2 linked regions of the Flammeovirga agarivorans genome follow. The main gene of each other region encodes a partner of the protein of the gene in region 2 in a complex. Links are inferred from orthologs where the notes say so. Each region holds a gene or a part of one and is shown on either strand. Other genes may lie near its edges.

What was found. Proteins that work in one complex are often made in the same cells at the same time.
Region 1: the proteins of uvrA (region 2) and mfd are in contact, whole or in part, in a crystal structure (PDB 4DFC), measured with the Escherichia coli proteins. The link is inferred for Flammeovirga agarivorans from one-to-one orthologs.

Annotation. Positions count from the first base shown.
Region 1 is NZ_JABAIL010000002.1:915,158-921,616, reverse strand. The notes cover bases 2,542-6,459. They hold mfd (transcription-repair coupling factor), read right to left. Parts: upstream 6,111-6,459; coding sequence 2,742-6,110; downstream 2,542-2,741. Other genes in these bases: HGP29_RS08470 (LTA synthase family protein), read left to right, coding at 6,313-6,459; gldJ (gliding motility lipoprotein GldJ), read right to left, coding at 2,542-2,588. Also shown: HGP29_RS08485 (Tex family protein), read right to left, coding at 1-1,034; more of gldJ, read right to left, coding at 1,359-2,541. UniProt on the Escherichia coli protein: Couples transcription and DNA repair by recognizing RNA polymerase (RNAP) stalled at DNA lesions. Mediates ATP-dependent release of RNAP and its truncated transcript from the DNA, and recruitment of nucleotide excision repair machinery to the damaged site.
Region 2 is NZ_JABAIL010000005.1:444,907-453,268, reverse strand. What follows is about bases 1,943-5,308. They hold uvrA (excinuclease ABC subunit UvrA), read left to right. Parts: upstream 1,943-2,252; coding sequence 2,253-5,108; downstream 5,109-5,308. Other genes in these bases: HGP29_RS17980 (GNAT family N-acetyltransferase), read left to right, coding at 1,943-2,131. Also shown: pruA (L-glutamate gamma-semialdehyde dehydrogenase), read right to left, coding at 1-1,452; more of HGP29_RS17980, read left to right, coding at 1,676-1,942; HGP29_RS17970 (hypothetical protein), read right to left, coding at 5,313-5,849; HGP29_RS17965 (OmpH family outer membrane protein), read right to left, coding at 5,978-6,580; HGP29_RS17960 (BatA domain-containing protein), read left to right, coding at 6,814-8,362. UniProt on the Escherichia coli protein: The UvrABC repair system catalyzes the recognition and processing of DNA lesions. UvrA is an ATPase and a DNA-binding protein. A damage recognition complex composed of 2 UvrA and 2 UvrB subunits scans DNA for abnormalities.

The sequences.
Region 1 (6,459 bases), on a different replicon or contig from region 2:
ACAGCATCTTCTAACAGTTTTCCTTGACGATCTAAGCAAACTACTTTACAACCTGTACGGAAACCTGGGTCTAATGCCAGTACTCTTTTTTGTCCTAATGGAGCTGCTAATAATAACTGACGTAAGTTTTCAGCAAAAACACCAATAGCTTCTTCATCAGCATTTTTCTTTGACGCTAAACGAGATTCTGTTTCCATTGATGGCTTCAGAAGTCTTTTATAAGCATCTTTTACTGCTAATTGAATTTGATCTGCTGATGGAGTTCTCTGATCTACATGTAGATCTTCTAATAAGAATAATGCATCTTCTTCTTCTGGTGAACAATCTAAAGAGATAATCATCTCTTTTTCTGCTCTTCTCATTGCTAAAACTCTATGTGATGGAGCTTTCTCAACATTTTCTGTCCAGTCGAAGTAATCTTTATATTTTGCACCTTCATTTTCTTTACCAGGAATTACTTTTGCTTTGAAGCTACCTTTTTTCATAAATAGCTTACGCATTTCTGCTCTAGTTTCCTGGTCTTCATTCAGACGTTCTGCAATAATATCTCTTGCCCCAGCTAAAGCTTTTTCTACATCTGTAACGTCTTTTTCTGGATCGATGTATTTTTTTGCTTCTTCAACAATATCTGTAGATAAGTCTGGTGAAGCAATAGTATCTGCTAAAGGTTCTAATCCTCTTTCTTTTGCGATACTCGCTCTAGTCTTACGTTTTGGTTTGTAAGGAAGGTACAAGTCTTCTAGCACTGACATTGTTTCAGTAGCAAGAATTTTATTTTTTAAAGCATCTGTTAGTTTGCCTTGATCTTCAATACTTTTTAGAATACTCTCTTTACGTTTTTCGAGTTCTCTAAGTTGTTGGGCTTTATCTCGGATTTCTGCTACCTGCACTTCGTCCAAACTTCCCGTTACCTCTTTTCTATATCGAGAGATAAATGGAACTGTAGCTCCATCATCTAACAATTCAAGTGTCGCAGACACTTGCTTCTCTGAAATGCTCAGCAGTTGAGCGATTTTTTGTGTGATATTCACCATGGTATACCGCGCTATCCAAAGGTTTTCAAAACAACTTTCTAAAAGTAGAAAGCTACGCTAAATCAATCAAATTTAGCTTATTTACAAACTACGAAAGTAAGGTTTTTCTTATGAAGAATGAAACAATATTAAAGAAGAATTTGAAGAAAAAACGTTAAGAAGAATAGGGGAGTTGGTAATAAAAAATAAATGCTTGAAACTGATGATGTAGAGGAGTAATTACAATTTCTTTCAAAGTGGTTATTTCTTATACATAAAAAAAGTCCTTACTCCATTGCTGAAGTAAGGACTCTTATATTTTAATCGCTTTAGGCGATGTGAATTCTAGTTTTCACCCGGGTTGATCATTGCACAACGGAAACCGATAGTTGCTGTTGCTGAATCTTGATCTAAGAAACGACGAGTACCTGCTGCCATCCAGTAAGCAACGTCTTTCCATGAACCACCTTTGTATACACGGATAGAGTTCGAGATGAACGTATTGTACTGACGTACATAACCGTATGATTGGTAGTTGTAACCGTGTTCAGGACCATCTAAGTAGTCATTCTTACGAACTGGGTTTAAATCATCCATATCAGAGTATGAAAGTGGACGGTAGATATCTTCAACCCATTCTGAAACGTTACCAGCCATGTTGTATAAGCCGAAATCGTTTGGAGGGTTGTCATAGATCCATGAAGTAATCATCGCACCGTCATTCAACTTACCACCGATACCAGCGTAGTCACCACGACCACGTTTGAAGTTTGCCATCATATCACCCATGTGCTCACCGTAAGGGTTACGAACTGAGTGACCTGACCAAGGATAGATACGACGCTCAGAGTAGTTTTCGTCGATATCTTGTAAACCAATCAAAGCTTGTGATGCATAATCCCATTCTGCTTCAGTAGGAAGACGGAATGCTGGTAATACCACACCTGATTCTAATGGAATTGGTTCACCGTTTTCTGCAGCTTCTGCTTCTTCATCAGTACCATTGTTAATTGCTAAGTTCTTATTAACAACGTTTGTACGCCATGCACAGAAGTTTTGAGCTTGAGTCCATGTAATACCTACTACTGGGTGGAAACGGAAACCAGGGTAACGTAAGTAGTGATCTACATACTGATCGTTAAATGCTAGTTGCTCTGCCCATACTGTTGTATCTGGAAGTGCCTCTTCATAAGATACACCTGATACTGATGAGTCAGTACTTACATAATGTAAATATTCTAACCAGTGAACGTTTGCTACTTCTGTTTCATCCATCCAGAACGATGCTACTGATACAGTTCTTTCTACATTATCACGAGATTTCATTAAGTCCTCTTCGTATGAACCTAATACGAAACGTCCACCCTCAATGTAACGCATGTTTGGTACTTCTGGCATACCGTTGTATTGGCGTACAGAGAAAGTATTGTCATCCTTTCCGTTATACTCTAAACCAGTCATTGTACTATAGCCTCCTGGATTGTTAGCGTCAGGTTTTGAACTTTTTGCACATCCTGATACTACAAGTGCAGATATCAATGCAGAAGCCAAATAAAGAAGATTCCTTTTGCTCATGATATTCAGATCTCTATTTTTTAAATACACAGTTAAGTGTAAAGTAATTTCAAAAAAAGCGTTTCCTCACCGTCGTGAAACGTCATCCAAAAACAATTATCCAATAATTGTACCCAAAAAGTAAAAGTGTGAATATTTTTAAAAATAAAGTCCTTATTTCTCTAGAATATGTAATACTTCTAACGCCCTATTTATGTCTGTAACTTCTTCTATATTAAGTATTAAACGCTTTTTTGTCTCCTTTATCTGACAAATTTTTGGATGTGATTGGACATACATCAAAATTTTACCAAATTCTTCAGATTGATAATAAGATGCCTGCGTATGCTCTAATAAATAGGCTTTTAGCATATCATTTTTAAGAATAAGCTTCTCAATTCCCAACTTTTGTGACACCCATCTCATTCTTACGGTTTTTAATAGATCCACTACAGGCTGTGGCATGGGGCCAAATCGATCTTGTAAGTCTTTGGAGAATTTTTCAATCTCTTTTTCATTCTTGAGTTTATCTGCTCTCATATATAGGTTTAATCTTTCAGAGATGCTAGATACATAAGAATCAGGAATTAAGATCTCAAAGTCGGTTTCAATGACAGTATTTACACTAACAGTTTGTGCTTGGAGCTCTTCTTTAAATAGGTCAGCAAATTCTGTTTGTTTGATTTCTTGAACCGCCTCTTCCAGGATGTGATTAAAAGTGTCGAAACCTAAATCATTAATAAAACCAGATTGTTCCCCTCCTAATAAATCTCCTGCTCCTCGAATGTCGAGGTCTCTCATAGCTACTTTAAATCCATCACCTAAATCAGAGAATTCTTCTAAAGTAGATAATCTTTTACGAGCATCAGAAGACAGTCCGATAGTTGGTGGGGTTAATAAATAGCAGTAAGCTTTTTTATTGGAACGTCCCACTCGGCCTCTCATTTGGTGCAAGTCGGATAAACCAAACATATGTGCTTGGTTAACGATGATAGTATTTGCATTCGGAATATCTAAGCCTGATTCAATAATATTAGTAGAAACCAATACATCATATTCTCCTTGAATAAAGCGTAACATTACTTTCTCTAATGTAGGACCATCCATTTGTCCGTGTGCATAAGTAACCCTTGCATCAGGTACTAGTCGCATAATATTATTAGCAAAGTGTTCGATGTCTGCTACTCTATTATGTACAAAAAAGGCTTGGCCGCCTCTCATTAATTCATGATGTACAGCATCTCTAATTACCTCATCGCTAAATGTAGAAATTTTTGTAGTGACCGGTTGCCTGTTTGGTGGTGGTGTTTCGATTACGGATAAATCACGAGCGCCCAATAATGAGAAGTGAAGTGTTCTTGGGATAGGAGTGGCTGTCAGTGTTAGTGCATCTACATTTATCCTCATTTCTTTGAGCTTCTCTTTTGTTTTTACACCAAATTTTTGTTCTTCATCGATGATCATCAAACCTAAGTCTTTAAACTCGACATCCTTACTAGTGATTCGATGTGTCCCGATGAGAATATCAACCTTTCCTTCTTTTACCTTCTTCAGTGTTTCTTTGATTTGCTTCGTTGTTCTAAAGCGGTTGATATAATCGATATTACAAGGCAAATCTTGCATTCTCGCAATGAATGTTTTGTAGTGCTGCATAGCAAGAATGGTGGTAGGAACTAAAATAGCTACTTGTTTACTATCACAAACAGCTTTGAAAGCTGCCCTTACTGCTACTTCAGTTTTACCAAAACCAACATCACCACAAACTAATCGATCCATTGGATATGGCTTTTCCATATCTTCTTTGACTTCTTGTGTCGCTTTTGCTTGGTCTGGTGTATCCTCGTAGATAAAAGAAGATTCTAGTTCTGCCTGTAAGTACCCGTCTTTATCAAATTGATAACCTTGGGATTCTCTTCGTTTTGCATATAAAGAGATTAATTCAGAGGCAATATCTTTAACTCTTTTCTTGGCTCTTTTCTTTTTATTCTCCCACTCTGGAGATCCTAATTTACTAACCGTTGGTTGTCTACCTTCTTGTCCAGAATATTTTGATATTTTATGGAGTGAATGTAAACTGAGGTAAAGTAAATCATTGTCTCTATACACCAAACGAATGCTTTCTTGTTCTCTGCCATTGACTTCCGTTTTTTCCATCCCTGCAAATCGACCCACTCCATGGTCCATGTGTACTACAAAGTCGCCCGCTTTTAGTTCTCTCAACTCTTTAAGCGTCATGGACTTCGATTTGGAGTATTTCTTTTTCGATTTAGCAGCATGGAATCGTTCGAAAATCTGATGATCTGTGAACAGAGCAATATCCATTTGGTTGTCGATAAATCCACCTCTTAAACTTAAGTTTAATTCTTGTACGAATAAATCTGGCTTGATCTCTTCAAAGATGGTTTGCAAGCGTTCTAATTGCTTCGGTAGGTCTGAGGCAATGATATTACGCGTTCCTGCTAACTGTTGTTTTTCTAAAGTTTCTCCAAGTAGATGGAAATTTTTATTGAAAGAAGGCTGTGGTTTAGTATCAAAAGTGATGGTTTGGGCAGAACGTAAGCCTTTTCTATTACCGAAAAGAACTCTGTTTATATTGCTAAGCCTTTTTGTGAAATCTTTTTTCGTTTCAAATATTTCTTCTGGAGAGTTGATAACTTGTGTACCATCACTCATGCTTAATATATCCTCGAAAGTTTCTGTGGCTTTCTCAAAATATTGATCAATGGTATCTACAAGTAACTCGTAGTCTTTGATCCACATTGTAGAAGTAGGAAGAAATTCTAATAATGATTCCCTTACTTCTTGCAATAATTTATTGTGGACGTTGGGAACAATTGGTGCATGATCCTTTTCCCCTTGAGAAAGCTGTGTGATGGGATCGAATGTTCTAATACTTTCAATTTCATCACCGAACAATTCTATTCTAAATGGCAGTTCATTGGCATAAGAAAAAATATCGATGATACCTCCTCTAATAGCAAACTGTCCTGCTTCGTAAACAAAATCAGAAGGTTCAAACCCATACTCTATGAGGAGCTCTCTAATAAAACTTTGGTCGATGTCTTCACCTACTCTTGCGACATAAGTGTTTTCAACTAAAGATTTTTTATTGATTACTTTTTCGGTTAAAGCTGCAGGGTGAGTCACTAAAATTGCTCCCTTGTTTTTTACTTCATTTAGAGCACTGAGTGTTTCAGCTCTTAGTAATACATTGGCGTTTTCTACAACAGTAAATTCAAAAGGTTTTTTGTAAGAAGAAGGAAAGTAAAAAATATCTTCTTTTGGTAGTAAGTTTTGTAGATCGTTGAGGAAATAAATGGCTTCCTCTGCATCATGCATCACAAAAACATGACATCCTTTCAATTCGTTATAAGTTGATGCCGCAATAATAGCATCCAAACTTCCTGCTAAACCTTTTAGGTATGTTGCATAAGGTTTATCTTCTTTTAATTGATTAATGAGTAATGCGGTATTGCTATCGTTTTTATAAGCTTTGATTAAGTCTTTTAACTCAATCTGACGAATGTGGTGTGACTCTGCCATGAATAACTTTTGATCTGTTGTATACACTATAAGTGTAATGACAAAAATAGGAGAGTTGTTTTAGTTTTAATATCATTTTCTGAATTCTTTTTTTTTACCTTTGAAAGCTTAAACAGGAAATAGAAATTTTCAAATTATTATGCTTCAAAATATAAAATCACAAAACATTTTCGGGGTAACCTTATATCGATTCATACTTATTATGCTCTTGTATACTTTAAGCAGAGCAATCTTTTACCTTTTTAATACTTCTTATTTTCCTGGAGCAGATCTTTTTGAATTATTCTTAGGCGGATTAAAGTTTGATTTGCCTGCAGTTATCTATACGAATGGAGTTTTTATTTTGATG
Region 2 (8,362 bases):
GTTACCTGCAGCATTCACTAATTTTCTCGTTGCATACTCAATCGCATAACGATCTTGTGAGAAAATAGCACCTGTAAGAGCATAAGTAGAAGTATTATCTACTAAGTAAATTGCCTCATCGAAATACTCCGCATCGTAAACATAGATTGTAACGATTGGTCCAAAGATTTCCTCTACCATAGACTCGTAGTTAGGGTCTTTAGTAACGATAATCGTTGGCTCTACGAAGAAACCTTTCGACTTGTCATATCCACCACCTGCGATAATTTCACACATGTCAGATTCTTTTGCTCTCTCGATATAACCTGCACACTTATCAAAAGATCTTTCGTTGATCACAGCTGTGAAGAAGTTTTTGAAATCGTGTGGAGTACCCATATGGTTTTTGATGATATCATTAGCATCATCAATGATATATCCTTTTACTTCATCCCAAATGTTATTAGGAACATATACACGAGATGCTGCAGAACATTTTTGACCTTGGAATTCAAATGCACCACGAGTAATCGCTGTTGCTAAACCTTTTGGTGTAGCAGATTTGTGAGCCAAGATAAAGTCTTTACCACCTGTTTCACCTACGATACGCGGGTAAGTCTTGTACTTCTCAATGTTGTTACCGATAGTAGCCCAAAGATCTTGGAATACACCTGTAGAACCTGTAAAGTGAAGACCTGCAAAATCAGGGTGATTAAAGATTACGTCACCAGCGTCTGGGCCAGAAACATAAACTAAGTTGATAACACCGTCAGGTACACCTGCTTCTTTAAATACTTCCATCAATACATTGGCAGAGTAAATTTGATCGTGTGAAGGTTTCCAAACGATTGTATTACCCATCATTGCTGGAGCTGTTGGTAAGTTACCTGCAATGGCTGTAAAGTTGAAAGGAGTTAAAGCAAAGATAAATCCTTCTAAAGGACGGTATTCTGATCTATTCCACATGCCAGGAGCTGATTCAGGTTGATCCTGATAGATCTCTGTCATGAATTTTACATTGAATCTTAAGAAGTCGATCAATTCACATGCTGAATCAATCTCTGCTTGATGTGCAGTTTTAGATTGTCCGATTACTGTAGCAGCATTAATTTTTGCTCTGTAAGGACCCGCTAATAAATCAGCAGCCTTTAAGAAAATTGATGCACGGTGTTCCCAAGACATTTCAGCCCAAGCTTCTCTAGCGCCTAAAGCAGCGTTGATTGCCTGAGTCACATGGTCTTTATCACCTTTGTGATACTCACCTACTACATTTTGGTGATCGTGAGGAGATACACATGTACCTAAATTGTTAGTACGAACTTCCTCAGAGCCAATGTACATTGGAATGTCAATCTTTTGCGTTGACATCTCATTAATTGTAGCTTGTAGTGCTTCACGCTCAGGAGTACCCGGCGCATAGCTTTTGATAGGTTCGTTTACAGCCTTAGGTACGCTGAAAAATCCTTTTGCCATGATGTAATTTTTATGATATGTGAATATTCTTATTTAGTATGCGGTCGTATGTGATGGAACCGTTTACTTGAAAGTGATACAAATGTATGAATTTGAGCGTGATATTCATCATTTACTCAAAATATTAAGAAGTGTTTTATCATTTTTTATTGATACAAATTCGCTTGTGCCTATTTTTTATTTTATAATGAACCAGAATTAGTAATCGAAATCAATTACAACCATGCAGATTAAAACCTACCATCCATCTAATAAAGAAAGACTTATAGAAATTTTTCATTCTAACTGCCCAAAGTACTTTGACCCTAACGATGAAGAGTATTTAATTGACTTTCTTGACAATTACACTGATGAAAATTACTATGTAGTTGAAAATGAAAACGGTAGTATTATCGGGTGCGGCGGTTATTATACCAAAGAAGATCACCATGGTATTCCATGGGTTATGTTTGAAAGTAAAAGTATTGGAGCGGCACAACTACTTTCGGTTTCAGATACTTTTTATAAAGAGATTGAAAATAAAATACTGGCAGAAGGTAAAGGGCTAGATATTAATATCAATACTACCCAGCTTATGGAAAAGTTATTCAATAGATATGGCTTTAAAACCTACGAAATAATAAAAGATGGTTTTGGAGAAGGGTTGGATGAGTATAAAATGAAGAAACAATTCTCCTAATTCTCAAAAAAATTAAAGTAAAGCCTAGAATTGTTGATCAAACAAAACAATTTCTACTATTTTGAAGTAAGCTATTCTAAGAGCTTAATAAATTTGTAATTTCATCATCATACCTACCACCTTGAAGCAGCATTCAGAAGCTTACGTAGAAGAAGAAATCGCCATTTATGGTGCAAGAGAAAATAACCTGAAAAACTTTGATTTAAAGTTTCCAAGAAACAGCCTTGTTGTAATTACAGGAGTTTCTGGTAGTGGAAAATCATCCTTGGCCTTTGATACCATTTATGCCGAAGGACAAAGAAGGTACATGGAAAGTTTCTCTGCCTATGCCCGTTCTTTTATTGGAAATATGGAACGTCCTGATGTTGATAAAATTGAAGGTCTAAGTCCTGTTATTTCTATTGAACAGAAAACCACTTCTAGAAACCCTAGATCTACAGTAGGAACTACCACTGAGATCTACGATTTCTTACGTCTTCTCTATGCAAGAACAGCAGAAGCATTTTCTTATGTTACAGGGGAAAAGATGATCAAGCAAACTGAAGATCAAATCATTGAGTGGTTAATGAGTCATTTTGACGGTCATAAAATGGTGATCTTAGCTCCTGTTATCAAAGGTCGTAAAGGACATTATAGAGAGCTGTTTGTTCAACTTAGAAAACAAGGCTACAGCAAAGTAAGAATTGATGGCGAGATCCAGGATCTTGTACCAAAAATGCAAGTAGACCGCTATAAAACTCATGATATAGAAGTAGTTATTGACCGAGTTAAGGTAGATGAAAAGGACAAATTTAGAATTGCTCAATCGGTAAAGACAGCCATGAAAGAGGGTAAAGGAATCATCCTTTGCTATTTCCCTGATGCTCCTCAAAAAGAACAAGTAAAATACTTCTCAAAGTTCTTAATGGACCCGAAATCAGGTATCTCTTATGATGAACCTGCTCCAAACATGTTTTCTTTCAACTCTCCTTATGGAGCATGTAAAACATGTAATGGTCTTGGCGAAATTGAAGAAATCACAAAAGAAGCTGTCATTCCAGATGATACTAAAAGTATATCTGCAGGAGGTATTGTACCTCTAGGTGAATATCGTGATATCTATATCTTTAAGATGATAGAGCAGCACCTCAAACAAAGAGGTTTTTCACTTTCTACGCCAATTAAAGATTTAAGCGATGAAGCTATTGAGGTCGTTCTACATGGTTCAGATGAAGAAATTGAAGTACTAAGTGCAAAAGATTCTAAGTACGATAAAGCATGGATTACGCAGTTTGAAGGTGTTATTCCCTTCTTAAAAAGACATGCAAAAAGTAGCTCTGAAAAAGTAAAGAACTGGGCTGAAGAATTTACTATCATCAAAAAATGCCCTTCTTGTAACGGTGCTCGTCTAAGAAAAGAGTCGCTACATTTCAAAATTGCAGATAAAAATATTGCAGAATTAGCCGAAATGGATATTAATTCATTCGGAGAATGGATCAGTAATGTAGACGATCAACTGACTGAAAGACAAAAAACGATTGGTAGTGAAATCCTAAAAGAATTACGCAAAAGAACTGGCTTCCTGATTGATGTAGGACTAGATTATCTTACATTAAATCGTTCATTAAAGACGTTATCAGGAGGGGAAGCCCAACGTATCAGGTTAGCAACACAAATTGGCACTCAACTCGTGGGTGTTTTATATATTCTTGATGAACCTAGTATTGGATTACATCAAAGAGACAATGTAAAATTAATAAAAGCTCTTCAAGATTTAAGAGACTTAGGGAACTCTGTCATTGTTGTTGAACACGACAAAGACATGATGTTAGCATCTGATTATATTCTCGATATCGGACCAAGAGCCGGAATGTACGGTGGAAATGTAGTTGCTGCAGGTACACCAAAACAGTTTTTAAAACAAAAATCAACAACTGCCGATTTCCTAAGTGAAAAACTTAATATTGAAGTTCCAAAAGAAAGAAGAGCAGGAAATGGTAATACTATATCTCTCAAAGGGGCCAATGGTAACAACCTTAAAAATGTTTCTGTAGACTTCCCATTGGGTAAGATGATAGTGGTAACAGGAGTTTCCGGATCTGGTAAATCAACCTTAATTCATGATACTTTATATCCAATTTTAAATCAGAAAATATATAAATCTAAAAAGGCTCCTAAAGAATATAAAGAGATTACCGGTTTAGAATTTGTCGATAAGGTGATTGAAGTAGATCAATCTCCAATTGGTAGAACACCTAGGTCCAACCCTGCCACATATACTGATATGTTTACAGAGATCAGAGCCTTGTTTACCAACTTGCCTGAATCTAAGATAAGAGGCTATAAGCCTGGTAGGTTCTCCTTTAACGTTAAAGGTGGTCGTTGTGAAACTTGCCAAGGTGGTGGTAAGAAACTCATTGAGATGGATTTCCTTCCTGATGTATATGTAGATTGCGAAGACTGTAAAGGAAAACGCTACAATAGAGAAACACTAGAAATTAGATACAAAGGAAAGTCTATTTCTGATGTTCTCAACATGACGGTATCACAAGGCATGGAATTCTTTGCTGCGCACCCTAAAATTTTAAGAAAGCTCACTGCTCTAGAGCAGGTAGGTCTTGGATATATCACTTTAGGACAACATGCAACTACGTTATCTGGTGGTGAAGCACAAAGAGTAAAACTTGCTACTGAGCTGTCTAAAAAGGACACAGGTAAAACTTTCTATATTCTTGATGAACCAACAACAGGTTTACATTTTGAAGATATACAACACCTATTGAATGTACTTCATAAGTTAGTAGATAAAGGCAATACTGTCCTTGTTATTGAACACAACTTAGATGTTATCAAAGTGGCTGATCATATCATCGATCTTGGACCTGAAGGTGGCAAAAGTGGTGGTACGATTGTAGTGGAAGGTACTCCAGAACAAGTAGTAAAAAGTAAAAAAAGTTATACTGCCAAATTTCTTAAAGATGAAATGAAAAATTCATAAGATAAATGAATGATTATTCGTTTTTTTTACTGAATTGGCAAATATACTATTGATTTATTGGATTTTGCTAGCATTTATTTGCATTATTAAAATATTTGCTCTACTTTTGAAATACCAACCAATTCAATTATCATTCCTACTAAAGAAAAAGGTCTGTCAATATTAATAATTGACAGACCTTTTTTACTTTGTTATAATTTTACCCTATAACTTCATATCTGTTTGATCAAAAGGAATGTTATTTAACATCACTTCTTTATCATTTTTATTCAATCTTAAGTCAGATATAACGTTATGCACTGACGGGTTACTCATTGCAAATAAAACCATAGATAGAATATAAACACCAAATAAAAGCGGCTCCAATGTCAATCTATATAATATTGCTACTACAATTGGTGAAATGGCTAATGGTATAAATTTATAAAACTGAGCTCTTAACAATAAACTCAAACGATACGGTAATGAAGGCTCTTTTCTAATTTCTTTTAGTTGCTTGTTATATTTTGAATAAACAGCAATCGCTACTAATAATATAACTGCAGTTACCCCGCCTATTACAGTATTACCAAAAGCTGGTAAAAAAGGGTCAATATTTCCTGCTTCTTTATTTTGTAGATACCAAACCAATGCAAAAGGTACAGAAATACTTGCCATACCGTAAAATACAATTCGAAGTTTGTTGATCATATCAAAAGGGTCCTTAAACCCTTCAAAGAAAGTCGCTTTTTTATCACTCATAAGTATAATTTTTAAAGAAAGTAATTGATTACTCTCTTATTTATTGATGGCCCAAAGTTCGTGAAACAAAAAAAAATCCACAACACATCAATCGTATTGTGGACTTCTAATATCTTAATGAAGTAAAATTACTTCGAAGATCCTTTTTCTTCAGATGATTGAGAAGTTAACTCTTCCTCGTAGATTTTGTTCAAACCGTCGATTACATCTTGAGTGATGTCTTCAACATTTGGAGTTGACCAAATTACTGTTGACGTAACACCATCGCTATAACCAAGAACAATACTATAGTTTTTATCTGCAGAATATTGATCTAAAAATTCTTTTACTCTTTTTCTAACCTCTGCTTGAATAGCTTGCTCCTCAGCGGCTAAACCTTGTGCTTGTGATTGTTGAGCAATTTGAATCTCTTGTTGCTTGATCGCTAAAGATTCTTGCTTCTTACGAATGTCATTTTGTGACATTAAACCAGCTCTAGCTCTTTTTTCGAAGCTTTCAGCTTCTTTTTGCAATTTCATTGCTCTTGATTGCAATTGCTTTTGAGACTTTTCAACTTTAGCCTGGAATTCTTTGTAGCTATCCTCACCGAACTTATAGTAAACTGATAAAGTATCGTTGTTGATGTAAGCGATTTTAGTTGTTGAACCAGAAGCTGGAGCTGCTTGTTGTTGTGGTTGTTGGCAAGCAAACATAGTCGCAATTAAACCAACAGCTAATAATAATTTTTTCACTTTATTTATTACCGTTTATTTATATGAATCCATTTTTGATGAACTCGACAATTGAAGATATATCCATCAAAAAGTTCTCAAATATCTTCAAACATGAAATTTCACCGCTGCAAATATAATTAAATCATCGAAAGTGTAAAAAGTCCTATTCTTTCATTGTATCTTACTAGTATCTTTTTAATAAAATTGTTGAACTTAGATAGGTAAAAACGTAGCAACCTCTAGATTACTCTATGAACTTCGTCAACCCAATGTTTTTATATGCACTACCACTTGTTGCAGTGCCTCTGATAATACATCTTTTTAATTTCCAAAGGTCCTCTGAGATTAAGTTTACAAATGTAGCCTTTCTACATACCGTAAAGGAAATGTCCAATGCACAAGATCGTTTAAAAAAGATCTTAGTGATGTTAGCTCGTATGTTATTTATACTTTTAGCTATCATCGCATTTGCCCGTCCATACCTACCTAAAGAAAATGGTAATACTTTATTAAAAAATGATTCCGGTAAAGCCAGTATCTACATCGACAATTCTTACAGTATGCAAAGTGAGAGAAACGGAAAAACTCTATTTGATGCTGCAAAAGATATTGGGCGTAAAATACCTACAGTTTTTCCTGTCGGCTATTCGTACCAAGTACTTGATAATCGGTTTACTGGTAGTTCTAGGTACTTTATGAACCAAGAACGATCTGAAGAAGAAATCATAGGATTATCTTATTCCAACTTCACCAGAAGTCTAAGTGATGTAGACCAAATTGAGCAGGATGCCTTTATCAGAGAAAAAATGATTGTTGGGAAACAAGTATTTTGGATCTCAGATTTTCAAAAATCTACAGTAGGAACTTTAGAAAACATCAACTTTGATTCTTCTACAACTTACCATCTTATACCATTGATGGCTGATAAAGTAGAGAATTTAAGAATTGATTCTGTATGGTTAGACAAACCTTTTATTAAAGAGAAAGAGAACAATAAACTCTTTGTACAAATATCTAATTTAGGACTCGAAGATGTAAAAGACCGAGAAGTAACTCTATTTGTAGAGGATGTTCAGTCTTCTAATACCACCATCAATTTAAAAAGAGGCGATACTCAGATTGTTGAAATGGCCTTTGCTATTAGTGATGCTGGAACAAAAAGATGTAGGGTAAATATTTCTGATTACCCTGTAGATTTTGACAACGAACATCATTTTGTACTTAATGTATCACCGAATATCAATATTGCAATCATCTCGGACAATCCTAGAAATTATCTTTCTACCGTATTTAAAAGCGAATCGTTTTTAAATGCGACTACATTTAAATCAAACTCCATTGACTATTCAGCTACAAATGGAGCAGATTTATTAGTGTTAGATGATGTCCAAGTGATTCATGAGTCATTACAAGAAGTAATTATGAATGCAATACGAAATGGTACTAACATAGCCGTCTTCCCATCTTTAAATATGGACATAGATAGCTATACTAAAGCATTTGGTACGCTAATCAATAAAAGTAAATTAAAAGAAGGGCCCCAGTTTATAGGCACAGTTACTCCTCCGGAAAAAGATCCATTCTTTTCAAATGTATTCGAAAAAAGAGTACGAAATATGAGCATGCCTGAAGGTGTCCCTATATTTCAATGGAAAGGAAGAGGAGTGAGAACACTATTATCCTATAAAAACAGTCAAAGTTTTCTTTCAATTCAGGAGAGTGCCCTACAAAGCAATTATTTTGCTTCGACACCTCTTGATCCAACATATAGTAACTTTGGCCGTCATGCACTATTCGTAC